3 regions of the Arthrobacter sp. PTI12 genome follow, and region 1 is predicted to be linked to each of the others. Evidence: predicted binding sites of a transcription regulator. Region 1 holds the regulator's gene; each other region holds the start of a gene.
What was found. The regulator LexA, encoded in region 1, represses DNA repair genes until DNA is damaged. The targets are predictions, from matches to a motif close to TCGAACANNTGTTCGA.
Positions count from the first base shown of each region.

Region 2: AC1MBU_RS07815 (HNH endonuclease signature motif containing protein) is a predicted target of LexA. The motif match lies at 3,111-3,126, and genes of this name have one in related genera.
Region 3: ruvA (Holliday junction branch migration protein RuvA) is a predicted target of LexA. The motif match lies at 5,120-5,135, and genes of this name have one in related genera.

Region 1 covers NZ_CM155256.1:1,732,235-1,739,676, forward strand. Annotated here, with positions in the region: gene dapF (diaminopimelate epimerase) at 1-191, shown strand, start outside; gene AC1MBU_RS08435 (class I SAM-dependent methyltransferase) at 188-817, opposite strand; gene hflX (GTPase HflX) at 963-2,528, shown strand; gene AC1MBU_RS08445 (ATP-dependent DNA helicase) at 2,521-4,542, shown strand; gene lexA (transcriptional repressor LexA) at 4,563-5,294, opposite strand; gene AC1MBU_RS08455 (LysM peptidoglycan-binding domain-containing protein) at 5,585-5,974, shown strand; gene AC1MBU_RS08460 (histidinol-phosphate transaminase) at 6,095-7,204, shown strand; gene hisB (imidazoleglycerol-phosphate dehydratase HisB) at 7,272-7,442, shown strand, end outside.
Region 2 covers NZ_CM155256.1:1,604,435-1,611,876, reverse strand. Annotated here, with positions in the region: gene gatB (Asp-tRNA(Asn)/Glu-tRNA(Gln) amidotransferase subunit GatB) at 1-527, opposite strand, end outside; gene gatA (Asp-tRNA(Asn)/Glu-tRNA(Gln) amidotransferase subunit GatA) at 528-2,027, opposite strand; gene gatC (Asp-tRNA(Asn)/Glu-tRNA(Gln) amidotransferase subunit GatC) at 2,030-2,326, opposite strand; gene AC1MBU_RS07820 (GNAT family N-acetyltransferase) at 2,369-2,896, opposite strand; gene AC1MBU_RS07815 (HNH endonuclease signature motif containing protein) at 3,139-4,704, shown strand; gene AC1MBU_RS07810 (ASCH domain-containing protein) at 4,843-5,298, shown strand; gene AC1MBU_RS07805 (GNAT family N-acetyltransferase) at 5,393-5,884, opposite strand; gene AC1MBU_RS07800 (DUF2087 domain-containing protein) at 5,976-6,437, opposite strand; gene AC1MBU_RS07795 (inositol monophosphatase family protein) at 6,434-7,270, opposite strand; gene ligA (NAD-dependent DNA ligase LigA) at 7,267-7,442, opposite strand, start outside.
Region 3 covers NZ_CM155256.1:1,998,265-2,005,706, forward strand. Annotated here, with positions in the region: gene AC1MBU_RS09625 (CapA family protein) at 1-839, shown strand, start outside; gene AC1MBU_RS09630 (type 1 glutamine amidotransferase) at 851-1,615, opposite strand; gene AC1MBU_RS09635 (MurT ligase domain-containing protein) at 1,612-2,883, opposite strand; gene pdxT (pyridoxal 5'-phosphate synthase glutaminase subunit PdxT) at 2,970-3,695, shown strand; gene AC1MBU_RS09645 (YebC/PmpR family DNA-binding transcriptional regulator) at 3,679-4,437, shown strand; gene ruvC (crossover junction endodeoxyribonuclease RuvC) at 4,468-5,040, shown strand; gene ruvA (Holliday junction branch migration protein RuvA) at 5,175-5,804, shown strand; gene ruvB (Holliday junction branch migration DNA helicase RuvB) at 5,804-6,922, shown strand; gene AC1MBU_RS09665 (preprotein translocase subunit YajC) at 7,117-7,442, shown strand, end outside.

The DNA.
Region 1 (7,442 bases):
CCTGCGGAACCGGAGCCTGCGCCGCTGCAATTGCCACCCGCTACTGGGCGGGAGCGGACGCGCCCGACGTCTGGAGCGTGACCGTGCCCGGCGGAATCGTCGGCGTCCGCTTCACAGTCAGCGCACAGGGGGGAGAGCATGTGCATCTCAGCGGTCCCGCGGTGCTCGTGGCGCGAGGTACGTTCAGCTAGGCCTTCCGGGCGTTTTCCGGTGCGGTCCGCTCAACCCGCAGAATGCGGAAAGACTTCGACGTGGTAGGGCGGTCGACTTCATAGTCGGGCGGCAGCTGCGCTGCAAGCCAACGCTGCAGCGAATCCGCACCGAGGTTCTTCTGGACTACCAACCATGCGTTCCCGCCGGGAGCAAGGCGCGGGAGCCAGCGCAAGAGGAGTTCGTGAAGCGCCTCTTTGCCGATCCGAATCGGTGGATTGGACCAGATCGTGTCGAAGGCAATGTCAGGGTTGACGTCGTCGGGCAGCATGGCCGCCACATTGCCCAGCTCCAGCCTCCGGGCGTTCTCCCTCGTCAACTCCAACGAGCGTTCGTTCACATCGATTGCGATGACCCGGGCGTGCGGTGCCTGAACGGCCATGGTCAGGGCAAGCGGGCCCCAGCCGGAACCAATATCAAGCAGAGTGGAACCGGTGACGGGAGGCACCTCCGACAACAGGATCGCTGTGCCTTTGTCGATGCCGTCGGGACTGAAGATGCCACCTGAGGTGATGAGGTCACGTTCCTGACCCGCAATGGGTACCCGGAGCGGCCGGCGCTTGTCGGGTCCGGAGGGGGCGGCGCTGAAGTAGTGCTGCGAATCCATAATGCTCCAGCCTAGTGCTCCGGGCCGTACCCGTGCGGCCGGGGACCGCTGGCTGTGCAGGAGTTGTCCCTCCGCGCTGAGAGAATTTTTGCCCATGCCGCGGGGGCAACGGACTACCATGGAAAGACGATCACCAAGGGAGAGTATGACCACACATAACGGAGCGTCCGCAACGCCCGAGCCGGAAATGGGCCCGGATGAAATCCAGGCCGTCATTGATCGGATACTTGCCAAGGACCCCGCCTCGTCTTCGAGCGGTTCCCAACGGCGTTTCGGTAGCGGGCCCGGTGGCCGCGCGCAGGCGCTGTCTGATCTCGACGAAGAGCACACGGGTTACGACGGTGAACAGCAGGATCGTGAGGAGCGGCGCGCACTGAGGCGTGTGGCCGGGCTCTCCACCGAACTCGAAGACGTCACCGAAGTCGAGTATCGCCAACTTCGCCTTGAGCGGGTGGTGCTGGCCGGCATCTGGGGCGAAGGGACGGTTGATGACGCTGAAAATTCACTGCGTGAACTCGCTGCCCTGGCTGAGACGGCGGGATCGGAAGTGCTTGACGGCATCATCCAGCGGCGCCTGAAGCCGGATCCCGGAACGTTCCTCGGGGCCGGCAAAGCGGAAGAGCTCAAGAACATTGTGATGGCCACTGGTGCGGACACCGTTGTCGTTGACAGCGAACTGGCCCCCTCCCAGCGCCGGGGGCTTGAGGACATCGTCAAGGTGAAGGTCATCGACCGCACGGCGCTCATCCTGGACATCTTTGCCCAGCATGCAAAGTCCCGTGAAGGCAAAGCGCAGGTCGAGCTTGCGCAGCTTGAGTACCTCCTTCCGCGGCTGCGCGGCTGGGGCGATTCGATGTCCCGTCAGGCTGGCGGCCAGGTTGGCGGCGCCGGTGCCGGTATGGGTTCACGCGGGCCGGGTGAAACCAAGATCGAACTCGACAGGCGGAAGATCCGCACGCGGATGGCCAAGCTGCGGCGCGAAATCGCGGGCATGAAGCCCGCACGCGAGACCAAGCGCGCCAACCGTCGTCGTCATGAGGTTCCATCAGTGGCAATTGCCGGGTACACGAACGCCGGAAAGTCGTCTCTCCTCAATCGGTTGACCGATGCGGGCGTGCTGGTAGAGAACGCGCTGTTCGCGACCCTGGACCCCACCATCCGCCGGGCACAGACGCCTGACGGACTCGAGTTCACTCTTGCTGACACCGTCGGTTTTGTCCGGTCGCTCCCCACCCAGCTCGTCGAGGCGTTCCGTTCGACGCTCGAGGAAGTTGCTGATGCGGACCTGATCCTCCACGTTGTGGACGCATCCCATCCGGATCCGGAGGGGCAGATCACAGCGGTCCGCGACGTCCTGACGGAAGTCGACGCACGCAAAGTGCCTGAGATCGTCGTCCTGAACAAGGCCGACGCGGCAGATCCGTTTGTGCTTGAACGCCTCAGGCAGCGCGAACCCCGCCATGCAATTGTTTCCGCCCGCACAGGTCAGGGGATCGAGGAGCTGCTGGAACTGATCAGCCAGTCCATCCCGCGTCCAAGCGTGAAACTGACTCTGCTCGTGCCCTACCAGCGCGGAGACATCGTGAGCCGACTGCATCAGCCGGACGCAGAGATCCTCGGCCTGGAGCATGTGGAGGACGGCACTCGGGTAGATGTGATGGTCAGGGAAGGTCTGGCGGCAGAACTGGAGCCGTTCGTCACGCATGGCTGAGGGAAGCATCAGTCCCCTTCGACTGCTTGATGACGTCGTAGCGGCGATGGGCGGGCAGCAGCGTAGCGGGCAGCATGAAATGGTACGCCAGGTCGAGGAAGCAATCGGCAACGGCACACACCTGTTGGTGCAGGCCGGAACCGGAACAGGGAAGTCACTGGCCTATCTGCTTCCGCTCATCGCGCATGCCGTGAAGGGTGACACAACCTCGATCGTCTCGACGGCCACCCTTGCCCTTCAGTCCCAGATCGTCAACCGCGATCTGCCGAGACTTCTCGAGACCCTGCGTGGTTCGCTTCCTCGGCCGGTCGACGTAGCGCTTCTGAAAGGCCGGGGGAACTATGTCTGCAGGCATAAGACGGCAGGAGGTTTCCCCGACGAGGATGATTCGGGAGCCCTCTTCTCCCTCGACGGTGACACCGCGGCGCCGCATCCTGCGGCAGGACCTTCCACCCCGCTCGGACGGGAAATCGTGCGGTTGCGGGAGTGGGCGGAAGAAACGGAGACCGGGGACCGGGACGAACTCCTTCCCGGTGTCAGCGACCGGGCCTGGCGCCAGGTATCGGTGTCCAGCATGGAGTGCCTTGGTGCGCAAAAGTGTCCCGTTGCTGAGGAATGCTTCAGCGAGCGCGCACGGGAGAGGGCAGGAAAAGCGGACATTGTCATCACCAACCATGCGCTGCTGGCGATCAACGCTTTCGAGGGGCTGGCGGTCCTTCCGGAGCACGACGTAGTGGTCATTGACGAGGCGCACGAGCTACACGACCGCGTCACGTCTGCGGTGTCTGGGCAACTGTCAGGAGCACTGATCGGCGCTGCGGCCTCAGCGGCGAGGCGCCATCTCGGTTCCAACACGGACACATTGGCGGCCGCGCAGGATGCCTTCGAGAACGCGTTCGACGCTCAGCCCACGGGTCTGATGGCTGGGGGACTGGACGAGTTGCAGGAACTCGCGCTCGTGCAATTGCGGGAGTCATGCCGCCTGGCGCTGTCCGAATCGAGTTCCGACGGGTCCTCCCAGTCGGCAGACGGTGGCCGCCAGATGGCACGCTCACGGCTGTTGGTATTGCTCGAATTGTCCGAACGGATGGTCGCAGCAGGTGGCGCGGGCGAAGTGCTCTGGGCGAGTCGGCCAAGTACCTTTACACCGGGCTCCGGTTACTCCGCGGCTGATGACTCCTCGCCTGCCACGATCAGCATTGCGCCGCTGTCGGTTGCCGGGCGTCTGAGGCGGGGATTGTTCGAGGACCACACGGTTGTGCTCACGTCAGCTACGCTCGCAATCGGCTCGGAGTTCGGACCGGTTGCCGGGTCCCTCGGTTTGACGGGCGAGGGAGCGCCGTCATGGACCGGCGTGGACGTTGGCAGCCCATTCGACTATCCCCGTCAGGGTGTCCTGTACGTTGCCAAGGACCTGCCCAAACCGGGCCGCGGGACTTCCGGGGAACAACTGGATGAGCTGGAGGCGCTCATCAAAGCCTCCCGCGGAGGAGCGCTGGGACTGTTCTCCTCGCGGCGTGCGGCGGAGGACGCTGCTGACGCGTTGAGGGACCGGCTCGACGTTGAGATTCTCTGTCAGGGTGAATCTTCCATGTCCGCGCTGGTGAAGCAGTTTTCAGAGGAGCCCGACACCTGCCTGTTCGGCACTATGTCGCTGTGGCAGGGCGTCGATGTGCCTGGAACTGCCTGCCGGCTTGTCACCATCGACCGCATACCGTTTCCCCGACCTGATGATCCACTCATGACTGCGCGGACCCGAGCTGTCGCAAAGGCCGGAGGCAACGGATTCATGAATGTTTCCGCTACCCATGCCGCCGTTCGTCTTGCGCAGGGAGCCGGCCGTCTCATCCGCTCCCACGATGATCGAGGCATGGTGGCAGTACTGGACTCCCGGCTGGCAACCGCGGGCTACGGCGGCTTCCTCAGGGCTGCGCTACCGCCGTTTTGGTCGACGACGGACCGCGCAACGGCGCTCGGGGTCCTCTCCCGGCTCGCTGAGACGCAGCGCGCCTAGCACCATGCCGCGCGCCTCGGTCAGAGCGCACGCATCACCGAGACAACTTTGCCCATGATGGTGGCGTGGTCACCGAGTATCGGCTCGTAATTGGTGTTCTGCGGCAGAAGCCAGGTGTGACCGTCACGCTGCCGGAAGGTCTTCACTGTGGCCTCATCATCGAGGAGTGCTGCCACCACATCGCCGTTCTCGGCTGTGCTCTGCTGGCGGACCACTACCCAGTCTCCGTCGCAGATCGCTGCATCAATCATGGAGTCACCTGAAACACGCAGCATGAACAGATCGCCGTGCCCGACGAGCTGCCGGGGCAGTGGCATGACATCCTCAACAACCTGATCCGCCAGAATAGGACCTCCGGCTGCAATCCGTCCGACCAGCGGGACCATTGCCGCGTCGACGGCCGACGATGCCCGCGCAGGTTCCTCTCTTTCGGCGGAGGAGGGCAGCGCACGCGGTGTGCTGTCACCGAGCGTGAGAGGAAGCAGGATTTCCATCGCTCGCGGGCGCTTGGGATCGCGGCGGATGTAACCCATGCGTTCCAGCTGTGAAAGCTGGTGCGTGACGCTGGACAGACTCGCAAGACCTACGGTGTCACCGATCTCGCGCATTGAGGGCGGGTAGCCGTGCGCAGCTACGCTGCGCTGAATTGTCTCAAGAATTTTTGTCTGACGTGCTGTCATTCCCTTTGGCATGGCCCTGCCGCGCGGCCTTCCGCGTCCGCGCTTCGCATCGGGCGAAGGCACCTCTGCCATGTCCTTTGACGCACTGAGATCTGCCACGAGATGCATCCCTTCCTCCGGCCGGGCCCGGACTGCTGGCTCGCCAACCATTTTTGTCAGTGGCGGGTGATGAGCTGGTTTGTGAAGCAGCCGGACCGTCACCCTTGACAGCAACGCTAGGGGAGGCGGGACGTGTTTTCAAACATTTGTTCGAGTGAGTCTCGACAATATTAGTTTACAAGTGCTAATAATAAGTGCAGAGGAATAGAACACAGCTTCGAACAAAGCTGTGGGAGATCCACACAACGAGAAAGGTGGACGCCATGTCTACGCTCCATATCGCAGGATCAGCTTCCGTACTTCACCCAGAGGACCGTGAGAATAACGGGCCGGCTGCGGCGCCGCGCCTTCATCTCACCCGTCGCGGCCGGGTGGTTCTGGTGGCAATTCCGGTCGCATTGCTTGTTGCCGTACTGCTGGTGGTTGCTTCGTTCTTCACCTCCCAGGCGCAGGCAGCGACAGCCGGCGGTGACCTCACGGACACTGTCCGGGTCAGTGTTGCGTCGGGGGAGACACTCTGGGCTCTTGCTGCCGAGTACGCGCCGGAACGTGATCCGCGAGCCGTCGTTGAGGAAATCGTCGAACTGAATGTTCTAGGCTCGTCGACCGTGCAGGCCGGGCAGTCGCTTCATATTCCGGTTGGAAATCCATAAGGAGCGGATCTGCTTCCGCACAGCGGTAGGCGCGCTGATTCTTCACAGGTTGGCTCGTAACAGTTCGCCCGGCTTCAGCGGAATTCTTCGTGGCGGATGGGGCGGCCTTAAACTCTCATGGTGACCGATCCGCTAGAACGCCTTAACAGACTGCCGATCCGCGAGAATCTGCGCGGCCTTCGACCATACGGTGCGCCCCAGATCGATGTGCCCATTCTGCTGAACGTCAATGAGAACACCCATGGCGTTCCGGAGGATGTTCGCAGTGCAATTGTTGAAGCAGTCGAGGGCGCCGTGGCGGGGCTGAATCGCTACCCTGACCGGGAGTTCACCGTGCTTCGCGAACATCTCGCCACGTACCTAGGGCACGGACTCACCGCGGACAACATCTGGGCGGCGAATGGATCCAATGAGGTTTTGCAGCACGTCCTCCTCGCGTTCGGCGGACCGGGCCGGACTGCGTTGGGATTTCCTCCCACCTACTCGATGTATCCGCTGCTCGCAGGCTCCACCGGTACTGGATACCTGACAGGTTCGAGGGATGAATCCTTCGACCTGGACGCTCGTACCACCGCCAGCGAGGTAGCCGCCACGGGCGCAAACATTGTCTTCCTGTGCAGCCCGAACAACCCGACCGGCACAGCGCTTCCCCTGGAGGTGGTTTCCGAGGTCTACGATGCAGGCGAAGCGGCGCAGGCAATCGTCATTGTGGACGAGGCGTATGCAGAGTTTTCCCACTCCGGCACTCCGAGTGCGCTGGAGCTCCTGCCCGGCAGGGAACGGCTTATCGTCTCGCGCACCATGAGTAAAGCCTTTGCGCTGGCCGGAGCCCGTCTCGGGTACTTGGCCGCAGCCCCGGAAATTGCGGATGCGCTTCGGCTCGTGCGTCTCCCGTACCACCTGTCGGCGATTACGCAGGCCACGGCTGTCGCGGCGCTGACCCATTCGGCGAAGCTGCTCGCCAACGTGGATGAGATCAAGCGGCAAAGAGACCGCATTGTGTCCGGGCTGACGGGGATGGGTCTGCCCGTTGCACCTTCGGACTCCAATTTTGTGCTGTTCGGAGGGCTCGATGATCCGGGCGCCGTCTGGCAGGACCTGCTTGATGCCGGGGTTCTTATCCGGGACGTCGGGATTCCGGGCCACCTTCGGGTGACCGCCGGAACGCAGGAAGAGACCACAACCTTCCTGAAAGCCCTCGAATCTTTGATCCGGCCGCGAGTCTCCTAAACTGGACCGGGACGCACATGCGGGCCCGCCGCCCGTCTCGCTGCCGAAACAACCGTAAGGACCATCCATGACCGCGGAAGCTACTGCCAATCGCGCTGCCCGACGTGAGCGGACCACGAGTGAGTCGTCGGTGTTCGTCGAGGTCGATCTAGACGGCACCGGGCGCTCGGAGATCAGCACGTCCGTGCCGTTCTACGACCACATGCTGACGGCCCTGGCAAAGCACTCATTGATCGAT
Region 2 (7,442 bases), 130 kb from region 1:
ATTTCCACGAGGGGTACGCCGGCGCGGTTGTAGTCGACCAGCGAGAATTCGGCGCCCTGGATGCGGCCGGTGGCGCCGCCCATGTGCGTCAGCTTGCCGGCGTCCTCCTCCATGTGGGCGCGTTCGATCTCGATGGTGAACACGGTGCCGTCGGCGAGCTCGATGTCGATGGAGCCGTCGTAGGCGATTGGCTCGTCATACTGCGAGGTCTGGAAGTTTTTCGGAGTGTCCGGGTAAAAGTAGTTCTTCCGCGCGAAGTGGCATTTCTCGGCGATTTTGCAGCCCAGTGCCAGGCCGATCTTGATGGAGGATTCGACGGCTACCCGGTTGATGACGGGCAGAACGCCGGGAAGCCCAAGGTCGACCGGTGTGACGTTGGTGTTGGGTGTGTCTCCGAAGGCGTTCGGCGCTGAGGAGAACATCTTGGTGCGGGTGTTCAATTCAACGTGCACCTCGAACCCGAGGACTGGATCGAACTTCTCCATGGCCTCGTCGAAGGACAGAATTTCGGCGGTTGCAGTGCTCATTTACTTCACTCCAGCGATCTCGGGTGCCTGTGCCAGCAAAGGTCCGCCCCAGGTGTCTTCCAGCAGCGCTTCCAGTGCGGCGCCTGCCCGGTAGAGCCGTGCATCCTGGCGCGCGGGGGCGAGGAACTGGATGCCCACCGGCAGTCCGTCAGCCAGGCCGCCGGGGACCGAGATGCCCGGCACGCCGGCCATGTTGGCAGGGATGGTGGCGACGTCGTTCAGGTACATGGCGAGCGGATCGTCCAGCTTCTCCCCCAGCTTGAAGGCCGTGGTGGGAGCCGTGGGCGAGATAAGAACGTCTGCCTGAGTGAAGGCGGCGTCGAAGTCCCGTTGGATCAGGGTGCGGACTTTCTGTGCGGAGCCGTAATAGGCGTCGTAGTACCCGGCGCTCAGTGCGTAGGTGCCAAGGATGATGCGGCGCTTCACTTCGTCGCCGAAGCCGGCTGCGCGGGTGGCGCCCATGACGCGCTCGATCGTGGGAGCGCCGTCGGGCACTACACGCAGACCGAAGCGGACGCCGTCGTACTTGGCAAGGTTGCTCGATGCCTCCGAGGGCATGATCAGGTAGTAGGCGCCCAGCGCGTACTTGAAATTGGGGCAGGAAACCTCGACGACGTCGGCACCCGCTTGGCGCAGCAGGTCCAGTGCTTCAGTGAAGCGTGCCTGGACGCCGTCCTGGTAACCCTCTCCCTGCAATTCCTTGATGACGCCGATGCGCAGGCCCTTGACGTCCGCGTTGCGTGCAGCCTCGGCGAGAGCGCCGACGGGATCAGTCAGCGAGGTGGAGTCGTGTGGATCATGGCCGCCGATGACCTCGTGGAGGAGTGCGGCGTCCAGCACCGTGCGGGTGACGGGGCCGATCTGGTCGAGGGAGGACGCCATGGCGATGGCACCGTAGCGGGACACGCCACCGTAGGTCGGCTTGACGCCGACGGTTCCGGTCACGGCACCGGGCTGGCGGATGGAACCGCCGGTGTCGGTTCCGAGCGCCAACGGCGCTTCGAAGGCGGCGACGGCGGCCGCTGACCCGCCGCCGGAACCGCCGGGGATGCGGTCGAGGTCCCACGGGTTGCGGGTTGGACCGTAAGCGGAGTGCTCCGTGGAGGAGCCCATGGCGAATTCGTCCAGGTTGGTCTTGCCGAGGATCGGCATCTTGGCGTCGCGAAGGCGCCGGACGACAGTGGCGTCATAGGGGCTGTGCCAGCCCTCGAGGATTTTCGAGCCGGCGGTGGTTGGCTGGCCTTTGGTGACGATGAGGTCCTTGACGGCAATAGGGACGCCTGCGAGCGGATGCATCGTATCTCCAATTGACCGCTCCTTGTCCACCTCGGATGCCACACGGAGGGCTTCATCAGTGTTGACGTGGAGGAACGCGTTGATCGCCGGATCCACTTCACCGATGCGATCGAGGTGAGCCTGGACAGCTTCCGCTGCCGACACCTCGCGGGAGGAAAGCTTGCCGGCGAGCTGGGCGGCGCTGAGCCTGGTGAGATCGGTCATTTCTACTCCTCGTCCAGGATTGCGGGGACCTTGAAGCGGCCGGCTGCGTTGTCCGGGGCGCCGCTGAGAGCTTCCTCGTTGGTGAGCGTTTCACCGATGACGTCATCGCGGTAGACATTGCTCAGCGGAATGGGGTGGCTGGTTGCGGGAACGTCATCACCGGCAACTTCGCTGACCGTCTTGATGGAGTCGACGATGACGGAGAGCTCGCCGGTCATCCGGTCCAGCTCCTCGCCGGTCATGTCGATGTGGGCAAGCCGTGCCAGATGCGCGACGTCCTCACGGGTGATCTCGGGCATGTTTCTCCAGGATCTCGAGATGGCTGGGTTTCGGGTTCTAGTCTACGGGCGGGAGGTGACAGTCCTGTCCGGTTGCAGCCCAAGCCTGAAGACCCATAGCTGGATGTCTTCGTCGCGCACCCACCAGTCACGGCCTGGCACGCGTTCGAACCCCAAGGATTCGTACAGTCGGTGTGCCCGCACCATGTCGGAGCCACTGGTCAGGCTGACGGCGTCGATGCCGTCCAGGGCGCGCGCGTAGTCAATGATCCACTCGACCATCCGGCGCCCAAACCCACCACGCTGGACGGCGGGATCCACAGCGAGCATGCGGAACTCCAGCTCCCCCGCGAGTGCGATGTCGGTGTAGCGCTGACCCTCGAACGTAATGGCAAAGGAACCGACGACTACGCCGTCCTCCTCCCCTACCCATACCTCGGCGTGTTCGGCCCTGTGCTCGATATCGGAGAGAATCTGCACGTAGGGGTGGTCTGGGTCGCTGAAGTAGCCGGCGTGAATGTAGGCGTCCCGGGTGATCCGGCGGACGTCGTCGTAATCTGCTGCAGTGACGCGACGGATAGTGAAGGGCATAACGCAAGCCTTGTCGTGGAGTGGGCGGATCTGAAGCGGGCGGAAGATCCGCCTATCTATTGTGACGCACCCGGTTCTTATTACCGGGCTTCCTGGATGAAAGCCGAGGCGCCCTCGCCACTGAATTCATTACGGTCAACCGGACGGCCTGAGACGCTTCCGATGTTGGTGAGGCGAGCTAACGGTTTATCCCGTTACCCACAGCCCCTTTCTTTCGAAGATGTCTTCTAATAGAATGAGGTATGAGCCTGACAGCCGCACTCGACGTCCTCCCCGGCGAACGGCTGCGCGCTCTCCCAGCCTTCGGATTCGATGATCCGGCCGGTTGCTCCGAACCTTCGATCAGCGAGCTGAAGCAGCTCCTTGCCGCGTACACCTCGCGTTTGGTGGCCGAGTTCGCGGGAATGGGACAGGATAAACTCGCCGAGCATTTGACCGGGATCGAGGATCTGTCCCGGACGGTCGAGTACCTTCAGCTCGTTGCGGCAACGGCAGTGGATCGCAGCAGCGCCGCAGCGGGCGGCAAGCCCACCGACACCAACAACACCACGACCGACGACGACGGGACCCCCACCGGTGGTGTCGGTTTCGCGTTCGGTTTGTCCGGTCAGTCCGGTGGGCGTTCGGCCTACCGGTGCACCGCCGGATACCTGCAGGACCGGCTACGGATCAGCAGAAGCGAAGCCAACCGCCGGCTCCGCCTCGGCGCGAAACTCATCCCCCGCACCACACTCACCGGAGAACCCCTACCCGCCGCCTGTGCACACCTCGCAGCGGCGGTCTCAGCCGGAGTGGTGTCCGGCAAAGCAGCCACCATGATCAGCAGCGCACTGGACCGCGCACAGTTCACCACCGAACCAGCCGTGCTCAACACGATCGAAGCCCAACTCACCGCCAGCGCCACCCGCTTCGATCCCGATTTCCTCACCAAACTCATCGGCCGCGTCGAAGCACACTTGGACCCCGGCGGACCGGAACCGAGCGAGAAGGAACTCACCGCCCGCCAAGGCGTATTCCTCCGCGGCAAAAAACGCGGCCTCCACCTACTCGACATCGCCGCCACCGATGAACAATACGAATACCTCACCACCATCATGAACACCGCCACCAACCCCCGAACCACCAACCCCGGAGACAGCGGAAGCGACGCCGCGGCAATCGAGACCAGAACCCGCGCCCAGCTGCTCCTGGACGGACTCGTCGGAGCCTGCCAACTAGCCCTGGCCACCGACAAACTCCCGGCCACCGGCGGGCAGCGGCCGCAGGTACTCGTGACCATCGACTACCAAACACTCCTCGGCGACCTCGAAATGAGTACCGGCACCTTCTCCCCCACCGCCGGGGCATCACTCGCCTACACCGGGCCCGTCAACGCCCGCACAGCCCGCAAAATCGCCTGCGACGCCGACATCATCCCGGTCGTCCTCGGCGGACAAGGCGAAATCCTCAACCTCGGCCGCCCACAACGGCTCTTCACAGCCAAACAACGCAAAGCCCTCATCGCCCGAGACCAAGGCTGCGCCTTCCCCACCTGCACCATGCCCGCCCACTGGACCGAAGCCCACCACATCCAACCCTGGTCACACGGCGGAACCACCAGCACCGACAACGGAATACTTCTGTGCAGCCACCACCACCATCTGATCCATCAAAACGAATGGACCATCCAGATACGGGACCGCCTCCCCTCGTTCATCCCACCCCACACCTCGACCCACACCAACAACCCCAACGCAACCACTACTGGACACTCTGCTGAACAATCGCACCCGGCTGGAAAGCAGACGGCCGAGCAATCACGCGGCTGAGCGATCACGCGCGAGTAGCAGAGGAGCAGTCCCCAGACCTGTCGTTTACAGCTATTGCGGCCGGCTGATGCTGCCTGCGACCATGATGACGTGCAGCCTGAACCAGTCTCTCCACCCGATCTCTCAGCAGTCAGCCTCATGTGGAACGCTTATGCCCAAGCACATCCCGAAGCAGTAGCTGCCTCGCCCGAATACACGGTTGATCACTTTGGTGATTCGAAGTGGTTGGCCGACGAGCTCCTGAGCCTGGTCATCGGCGGTCGGAAACGGGCTACCGCGGATCTCGTCGCTGAATTCCTGGCACGCGGTGACGAGCTACCGCGCATCGGTTCCCACTGGGTTGCGTGCGACAGCGAAGGAAACCCCCGCATCATCATCCGCAGCACAGAGCTTCGTATCGGCCCTTTCACCAGTGCTGACGCGGCCTTCGCCGCCGACGAAGGCGAAGACGACGGAACCCTCGCAAGCTGGCAGCACGAACACCGGCGCTACTTCACACGTGTCAGCGCCGCTAGCGGCCGGCATTGGTCAGAGGATGACGAGATTATCTTCGAGCGCTTCGCTGTCACCTGGCCACCGGAACACGCTGACTGACTCCGGTGAAACCCGCTGACTCCCGGCGGACTCCGGCACTCCGGCGATCCAGCGATCCGACGACACGGCGATCCGACGATCCGGCGAAACGGTCCTAAAGAGTCAACTTGTAGACGTGCAACGCAAAAGTGTCGGACAAGAGAAAGTTCCGGGCAGGAACTCGGACAAAGTCCATTGACTCGTACAACTTGTGCTGTCCATCCATGTTCGGTGCGATGGTCAGGACAACCGCCGACACGTCAGGATCCATGCGAGCCCGCTCGATCACGGCCGCCACCAGCGCGTGCCCGATCCCCTTGTGCTGTTCGCCGGGCTCAACTGCGAGCATCCGAAACTCGAGTTCACCGTCATGCGCGACATCGCTGAAATCACCGCCGGCCCTCGTAACAAAAACCGATCCCATAATTTTTCCGGCCGATTCCGCAACCAGTAATGATGACCCGGAGTACCCCTCCTCAATCGCCGCCAGGATGTGGTTGTATGCGTACTCATCGTCGATGTAGCCGGCATCCGAATAGGCGGCCACAGTGATACGCCGGATCTCTGCGAAATCGTTCCTGTCCGCCGACCTGATATTAATGTCCATGGACGCCTCCTCTTGCGTTGGACGAGCGATGATCTGAGTGTGGCAGACCAACGAACCGCGAGCGCCGGACGAATGCAACGATCAGATTAATTTAGCCGGCAGGCGCTCTCCGGTACCGCGTTCCGTCTGGGTTGCGCACGAGAAACCCGAAGTCGACAAGCGCACGCCGAAGAGTCGGGATGTCCCCCGTAACCGTCGCTATCAATAGGTTCACTGCCGGCTCATCCAGCTCCTGATCAAGCGGGAACAAGCGATCGGCAAGGTGCTCCAGCACCGCCAACCGGTCCTCCTGGCCCGCCGGCAATCCATCGAGTCTGCCCTCGTGAAAGAACCGGTCCACTCCCCGTGGCCGCGCACCCGCCGCAGAACCCAGTACGTCCTTGAACATCCCGTCATTGACGGATCCATCGCTCAACAGCAGCGCCGATTCAACGAGCTTCGAAAACTCCCTGGACCGGGCGCTGACGTCCTCACCAAGAATGGCCCGCGCATACGCTTCCCGAAGAGGTTCTGAGGCCAGCGTCGAAAAGACCTTCTGCCAACTGACCGTCATGTCCTGAGCTCCAGACGTTCCGTAACATCAATAACCGACTGCGGACCAGCCACTGTGAAAGCCGAGAAGCGCTCGGCTTCATCCGGCCCGCCATCGAGGACGGACGTAATGCCGGGCCGACGTACGGCCACGCCTGCTTCCTCGGCAATCAGCGCACCGGCCGCCCAGTCATGCTCGTTCAATCCTCGCTCGACATAGGCATCCAGCGTGCCGTCAGCCACCATGCACAAATCCAGAGCAGCCGACCCGATCCGCCGCAGATCACCGTGCCCCGCCAGCAGCTCACCCAGTTCACCCAGCTGCTGGGAACGCTGCCCCGGGTTGTAGGTGAAGCCACTCCCCACCAGCGTGCCCGGCCTGCCTTCAGCCGGACCGTGCAGCTGCCGCACGGCACCCCGTTCACGTACCCATGCTCCCTGCCCGTGCGATGCCCAGTACACCCGGTCCAGCGCAGGCGCATGAACGACGCCCGCCAGCCACACGCCGTCGTTGTCCACGGCTGCTACAGACGTACCGTAGTAGACGATGTTCCGGATGAAATTGGTGGTTCCATCAAGTGGGTCTATGGACCAGCGGACGCCGGAAGATGATCCTTCAGGCACGGTGGTCCCGTACTCCTCGCCGGTGATCGCATCATGCGGACGGGACCGCCAGATCACATCACGGACGGCCCGCTCGGCTGCCGTGTCGAAAGCCGTCACCCAGTCACTGTCCGAACTCTTGTTCTCCGCCTGAAGCTCACCCTCACCGCGCTTCCGCAACACTGCCGCACCCGCTTCAGCGGCCTGCAACGCGACGTGCAGCAGTTCTGCCGGGCTGGCACTGGTATTCATACGCTTCCCTCCTCAAGCAGCTTCCGGAAACCGTCTTCATCCAGGACCGGCAGTCCAAGCTGCTCAGCCTTGTCCAGCTTGGTTCCCGCGTTTTCCCCCGCCACCACGTAACTGGTGTTCTTCGACACCGAACCCGACGCCTTGCCTCCGCGCTGAATGATGGCTTCTTTCG
Region 3 (7,442 bases), 270 kb from region 1:
AAGGTCCCTTCAGCGGCTACCCCCAGTTCAACGTCCCACCGCAGATCCTCGACGCCGCGAAGGCCGTTGGATACCAGGCGTGCACCACGGCCAGCAACCACACAATCGACGCCGGTACGGAAGGGTTGGTGCGCACCCTGGACACCCTGGACCGGCTCGGACTCGAACACACCGGCTCCTACCGCACCGAAGCGGACGCCCAGGAGTTGATGATCCTCGAGACGCCGGCCGCGCAGGTTGCAGTCATCGAAGCCACCTACGGTCTGAACGGCCTGATTCCGGAATTCCCGTGGCAGGTGGACATGCTCGACGCGCCCACCATGATCGCAAAGGCGGAGAGGGCGCGCGAGGAGGGAGCCGACGTCGTTATCGCGGCTATCCATGCCGGCGATGAGTACGCCTCGCTGCCCAACCAGCAGCAGATCGACCTCGCCCACGCGCTGGCAGACAGCGGCGCCGTCGATTTCATCTACGGTCACCACACGCACTCGGTGCTGCCGATCGAGTATTACAACGACACCTGGATCGTCTATGGCCTGGGTAACGGCGTCACCGAGCTGTCACCGGTATATGACGTCAACAATGAGGGGCTGACCATCCGGGCGCAGTTCGCCGCCGATGAGTCGGGTCAGTGGACAGTCAGCGATTTGGCCTGGGTGCCGTCGGTGATCGTCCGGGATCCGTACCGCTGGTGTTCGCTGGCTCCAGACCAGGAGCCGGGCTCCTGCTCAACCCCGGAGCATGAAGCGGCGGTCAAGGCCAGAACGCTGGCAACGGTGGAGACTTACGGCGCGTCCGAAGACGGCGCGCACCAGTGGCTGGTGACCGAGGAAGACTAAGCGGAACCGACTCAGCGCGGCCGGGCAGCAGCGTGGCGGCGCGCCAGCTCGGCAAGGCTGTCATCGACATCGCCCGGCTCGAAGGAGCCGTACTTGCGAGTCACCGCCTCACGGATCAGGAAGTCGGCAACCGCGGGATTCTTCGGCAACAGTGAGCCATGGAGGTAACTGGCGACGATGTTGAGGTGCCGGGCTCCTTCATGGTCCTCCTTCGAGTTATTGCCTTCACCCTTGGTCACGGTGGCGAGCGGACGGACGTTTGGACCGAGGAAGGTCTGACCGCTGTGGTTCTCATAGCCGTGGATGTCGCCGAACTCCTCGCTCCGGGCGACCACGTTCCCGATCAGCCGCTCCGACCCGCCATGCGTTTCGATGTCCAGGATTCCGATCCCGGGTATCACTGTGCCGTCATGGGTCTTGAAGAAGTTTCCGAAAAGCTGGTAAAGACCGCAGATCGCGAGCATGGGCGTACCGTCCCCGGCAAGCGAGCGAAGATGGGCTGCATTGGACTGCAGGTCCTGCTGGATTACAACCTGCCCGCTGTCCTGTCCGCCGCCGCCGATGAGGATGTCCACGTCTGAAGGGAAGGTGTCCCCGGCATTGTGTTCGAGGATCACCGCCTCATACCCGTGCCAGGCGAGGCGCTGCTTGAGCACCAGCACATTGCCCCAGTCGCCATAGATGTTCATGTCCCGCGGATAGAGCTGCAGGATCCGAACGGCGCCCTTACTCGCGGGCGGGTTAGCGGGAGAGCCCGCAGGAGTGCCGGAACTCATGAAACCACCTTCACATCGGTAATTTTGGACAGGTCCCTGCGGATCGCGAGCATCGCGGTATAGGTGCAGAAGATCCGCTTCGGGCGGTCCTTCGCACCGCGGATGAACCTGCGGAGTGCTGATCCGGTGTCAGGATCGATGTCCTGAACGGCGACGTCGTCGTACTGCAGTCGCAGTGCCATGTCATACGCGCGGACGCCGCTGACCATGTCCACGCCGCCGGCCCGCAGGCTGTCGAAATCAACGTCCCAGAGCCATGACATGTCCCGTCCATCGGCGTAATTGTCATTGATCGCGATCATGGTTGCGTAGCCTGCAGCATCGAAGGACTTCAGGCCCAGGCGGAAGCCGCTCGGATTCTTCACCAGGACAAGCTCCAGGGGCTGGCCGTCCACCAGCAGGGATTCCCCGCGTCCGAAGGCCGGCTCAACCGCTGCGAGCGAGCGCAGCATCGCGTCGCGTTGTGCCTCACCGCCCAGGATGATCCTCGCCATTGCGAGCGCCGCGGCGGCGTTGAAGATGTTGTAGACGCCGCGGAGGCTCAGGTCGACGGTGCTTGCCTCGCCGTCCATGCTGAACGTAGCGGTATTGGATTCGACCGTTTCAAGCACGACGTCGGCGGGCAGGGAAGAGGCTGGTGCTGTTCCTGTGGCGCCGCGAAGGTCATCATCGCTGGGAAAGGTGTCCCGGAGAGATTCAGCCAGCCCGAAATAAGCCACCGCGGCGTTGCGGACCGATGGTGCAATTGAAGCGACCCGCGGATCTTCCCGGTTCAATACCACCGTGCCGGTGGTCTTTACTGCGATGTGCTCGAGCAGCTTGGTGGTCTTGTCGATCTCACCGAAGCGGTCAAGCTGATCCCGGAGGACATTGAGCAGCAGAGAATGGGTCGGAGGGACCAGATTCACAAAGTGGACGGCGTGGGCTTCGTCCAGTTCCAGGACGGCGACGTCGGCTCTCAGCCGTCCGCGCCAGTCCACCTCGCCGAGCAGCGCGGCGGCAACGCCCCTGGTGAAGTTGCTTCCCGTCCGGTTGGTGAAGACTTTCAGCCCCTGGCCCTCAAGGAGTTCGACCACCATCTTGGTGGTGGTGGTCTTCCCGTTGGTGCCGCTGACGACGATGATGCCCTTGGGCAGGTTTCGCAGCGCCCGCGCCATGAAGCCTGGATCGATTCGTTCGACGACCAGACCGGGAAACGCCGAACCACCGCCGCGCAGACGCGTGAGCGCCCGAACTGTTTTGCCCAGGGGCACGCTCAAGGTAGACAGACCAGACATGGTGTCTAACTTATCGCGCTTTCGTTGCCTACCCGGTATGGCGCCCGACAGTCCCAGCGCCAAACTAGACTGGGTCGGTGACTTCCACCATTTCCCTTGGCGGTGCCGCCCTGCGCGTTGGCGTTCTCGCAGTGCAGGGCGACGTACGCGAGCACATCCGGGTGATCAAATCCTTGGGCGGAGAGGCGTCAGCCGTCCGGCGCCCCAGCGAGCTGGAGCAGGTCGAGGGCGTTATCATCCCCGGCGGGGAGTCGACCACCATGGACAAGCTGACCCGCGCGTTCGGGCTCGCCGAACCGCTGCGCGAACTCATCCGCGAAGGGTTCCCGGTCTACGGGTCCTGTGCGGGAATGATCATGCTCGCGGACACCATTGCTGATCCCTCCGTTGACCTGGCGGGCAATCCCCAGCAGACCATCGGGGGCCTGGATATCGTGGTCCGCCGCAACGCCTTCGGCAGGCAACGCGAGTCCTTCGAGACGGACCTCCCGTTTGAGGAACTGCCTGGGAACGGCTCCGACGTCCACGCGGTGTTCATCAGGGCCCCGTGGGTGGAGAAGGTAGGGGAGTCGGTGAAGGTCCTCGCACAGGTCGAGGCGCCGGATACGCCGCCCGCCGAGCACGGTGCCCACACTGGGCGTGACAGTGCCAGGGCACAGCCGGTCGCTAGGATTGTTGCAGTTCGCTCAGGAAACCTGCTCGCCACGAGCTTCCACCCGGAAGTGACCGGTGAGCATCGCATCCATGAGCTTTTCCTATCGTTGATCGCACAAAGAAGGGCAGAGCATGTCGGGGCACTCTAAATGGGCTACCACCAAACACAAGAAGGCCGTGATTGACGCCAAGCGCGCCAAGTCTTTCGCGAAGCTGATCAAGAATATCGAGGTGGCGGCCCGCGCCGGCGGCGCTGACCTGGCGGGCAATCCGGCCCTCGAGCTTGCCGTGCAGAAGGCCAAGAAGACGTCCGTTCCCATCGACAACATCAACCGGGCGGTCAAGCGCGGCGCTGGGCTCACCGGCGAAGTCGTCGACTACTCGGAGATCATTTATGAAGCGCGCGGACCCCAGGGTTCGGCGCTGCTCATCGAATGCCTCACGGACAACAAGAACCGTGCAGCCTCGGAGGTCCGGGTCGCCATTACCCGAAACGGTGGATCAATTGCTGATCCCGGATCGGTCGCCTACCTGTTCGCGCGCAAAGGCGTAGTCTCCCTGCCGAAGAAAGACTTGTCGGAGGATGATGTCCTGATGGCAGTCCTGGACGCAGGCGCTGAAGAGGTGAAGGAGTCGGGTGAATCATTCGACGTTCACTCCGAGCCCACAGACCTCCGCGCGGTCGTCGCGGGTCTCGAAGAAGCCGGTATCGAATACGAGACCGACGAGGTCGAGTTTGTCCCGTCGATGCAGGTTGAACTCGATGCGGACGCCGCACGCAAGTTCCTCAAGCTCGTGGACGCGCTCGAAGAGCTCGACGACGTCCAGAACGTGTACTCGAATGCGGAGCTCGGCGATGACGTGCTCGCTGAGCTGGAGAGCGACGATTAGTTTCCGCTCCGCCCATCTTGGGGGACACCCGTGACACTGCGGGTCATGGGTGTTGACCCGGGGTTGACCCGCTGCGGACTTGCCGTGGTCGATGTCGAACCGAACCGGCGCGCCACTCTGGTGGCGGTCGGTGTGGTCGGTACGCCGGCTGACCACAGCCTCGATCGCCGCCTGCTGATGATCGCCGAGTCAGTGGATGTGTGGCTGGACACGCACTCACCGGCGGTGCTCGCCGTCGAACGCGTTTTCAGCCAGCTCAACGTCAGCACCGTCATGGGTACCGCTCAGGCTTCGGGCGTGGTGATAGCGGCGGCGGCGAGGCGGGGCATTCCGGTAGCGCTTCACACACCGACCGAGGTCAAGGCGGCAGTGACGGGTAACGGCCAGTCTGACAAGGCCGCAGTGACCAAGATGGTGACGAAAATCCTTCGCCTCGCAACGCCGCCCACCCCTGCCGACGCCGCTGATGCACTGGCACTTGCCATCACGCACGCCTGGCGAACCGGAACTACGTCCTCAGCCCGAAGCCAGGGTGGGGTTGGCCAGACCGCAGCCCAACGGCTGTGGGCGGAAGCGGAAGCGAAGGCGCGTCAACGGCGATGAACCTACTCCCGGGTAGTCTGCGTGCCGGAGTACATCGGTGTGGCGGCGCCGGATAGTCCGCGCCGGGACGTACGCTGATTCGTAGATATGTTCGGTGATATTCGTTTCGATTCTCAGCATCTGGAGCCCAGCGCATGATCAGTTCTCTGACCGGGACCGTAAGCCATGTGGGCCTGCACTCGGCCGTACTCGACGTCAACGGGTTCGGAATGCAGGTACAGGCAACGCCCCAGACTCTTTCCACCCTCCGGCTTGGCAACCAGGCCAGGCTCAACACCTCGCTGATAGTCCGCGAGGATTCCATGACCCTGTTCGGATTCACGGATGCCGACGAGCGTGAGGTGTTCGAGACACTGCTGGGCGTCAGCGGCGTAGGCCCACGGTTGGCGCTGGCGGTGCTCGCGGTGTACGCCCCGGCGGCCATCCGCACCGCCGCATCGTCCGGGGATGACAAAGCATTCAGCAAGGTGCCGGGGATCGGCCCCAAGGGCGCGCGACGCATTGTGCTTGAACTCGCTGACAAACTCATTCCGCTTGAGACGGATACCCCAACTACAGCTTCCGGCGCCTGGCAGTCACAGGTTCTCGCCGCGATGATGGGTCTGGGCTGGTCGGAAAAGGACGCCGGCTCAGCCATCGACGCCGCAGTGAAGGATTCTCCAGAGATTGCGGCATCTGGGGATGTCGGTTCCATCCTGAAGCTCACACTGCGCAGGCTGGGCCAGGATGGCGCCCGCAGCTCGGCACGGGCTTCGGTGAACTGATGACAGATCAGGAACAGCCCCTTGTCTCGCCGGCCGTGGATCCGGAGGACCGGGCGGTCGAGGCAGCCCTGCGGCCGAAGAACCTGGATGATTTCGTCGGTCAGGCAAGAGTGCGCCGCCAGCTGTCCCTCGTCCTCGAAGCATCCCGGATGCGTGGCCGCAGCGCGGACCATGTTCTCCTTTCCGGACCTCCCGGGCTCGGAAAGACCACCCTGGCGATGATCATCGCCGCGGAGATGAATGCGCCCCTCCGCATCAGTTCAGGCCCCGCCATCCAGCATGCCGGAGACCTCGCCGCTATCTTGTCCTCGCTGACCGAGGGGGAGGTGCTCTTTCTCGACGAGATCCACCGCATGTCGCGCCCTGCGGAAGAAATGCTGTACATGGCAATGGAGGACTTCCGGGTAGACATCATCGTGGGCAAAGGGCCGGGCGCAACAGCGATTCCGCTGGATCTGCCACCTTTCACCCTGGTCGGCGCCACCACCCGCGCCGGGCTGCTGCCGGGTCCGCTGCGCGACCGGTTTGGATTCACCGGCCATCTCGAGTTCTACTCCACGGCGGAGCTTGAGCTCGTTCTCCGGCGCTCGGCCATGATGATGGACATGCGGGTCAACTCCGCAGCCTTTGCTGAGGTAGCCGGACGTTCCCGCGGCACCCCCAGAATCGCGAACCGCCTCCTCCGGCGCGTTCGTGACTGGGCACTTGTGAACGGCGTGGACGTCATCGATGCACGGTGCGCCGGATCCGCTCTGGATATGTACGAGGTTGACGCCAAAGGACTCGACCGCCTCGACCGGTCTGTGCTGACGGCGCTTGTGACAAAGTTCAATGGAGGGCCGGTGGGACTGTCCACTCTGGCCATTGCAGTAGGGGAAGAACCCGAGACCGTGGAAACGGTCGCCGAGCCGTATCTCGTGCGCGAGGGGATGCTCGGCAGAACGCCGCGCGGGCGAATCGCCACAGCAGCTGCGTGGGAACATCTGGGTCTGGTCATGCCTGCATCAATCGCAGCAGCCATGCCCGAAGGACTTTTCCCGGTATACGAGGATGATCCCGTTTCCGGGGTCGAAATGGCGCTCGGGAGCGAAACGGAATGGAGCCGCAACAGCGGCTAGTGCGAAAGTTGAGGCCCATTCCCCGTAGACTGTTCTGACGTGTGGCGCAGCGCACGGTCAAAGCTTTGGAAACACTGCTGGCTTAATAGTCAGGCAGTGCTCCCGCGGACCGCGCGCAGCCGCGGAACTTCAGCGTCGGAATCACCTGCACCGCAGCCGACTGTGCTGACCAAATATAGGAACGGATCTTCTCTGTGCTCGCAAATGTAGTTGCCCAGACCACCGAGCAGACGGGTGGCGGGTTTGACATCTTCAGCCTGCTCCTCCCGTTGGCTCTCGCCTTTCTGATCTTCACCATGTTCCGCAAGCAGCGGAAGATGAAAAAGCAGGTCGCGGAGCAGCGCACCCAGATGGTCCCGGGTACCGAGGTCATGACCAACTTCGGTCTCTTCGGCACCATCGTTTCCCTCGACGAGGACAACAACAAGGCCCTTATCGAGCTTTCCCCGGGTGTTACCGCGACCGTTCACTCCCAGACCCTGAGCAAGGTGGTCGCCCCGGAACCGGTGGTCGAGGAAGA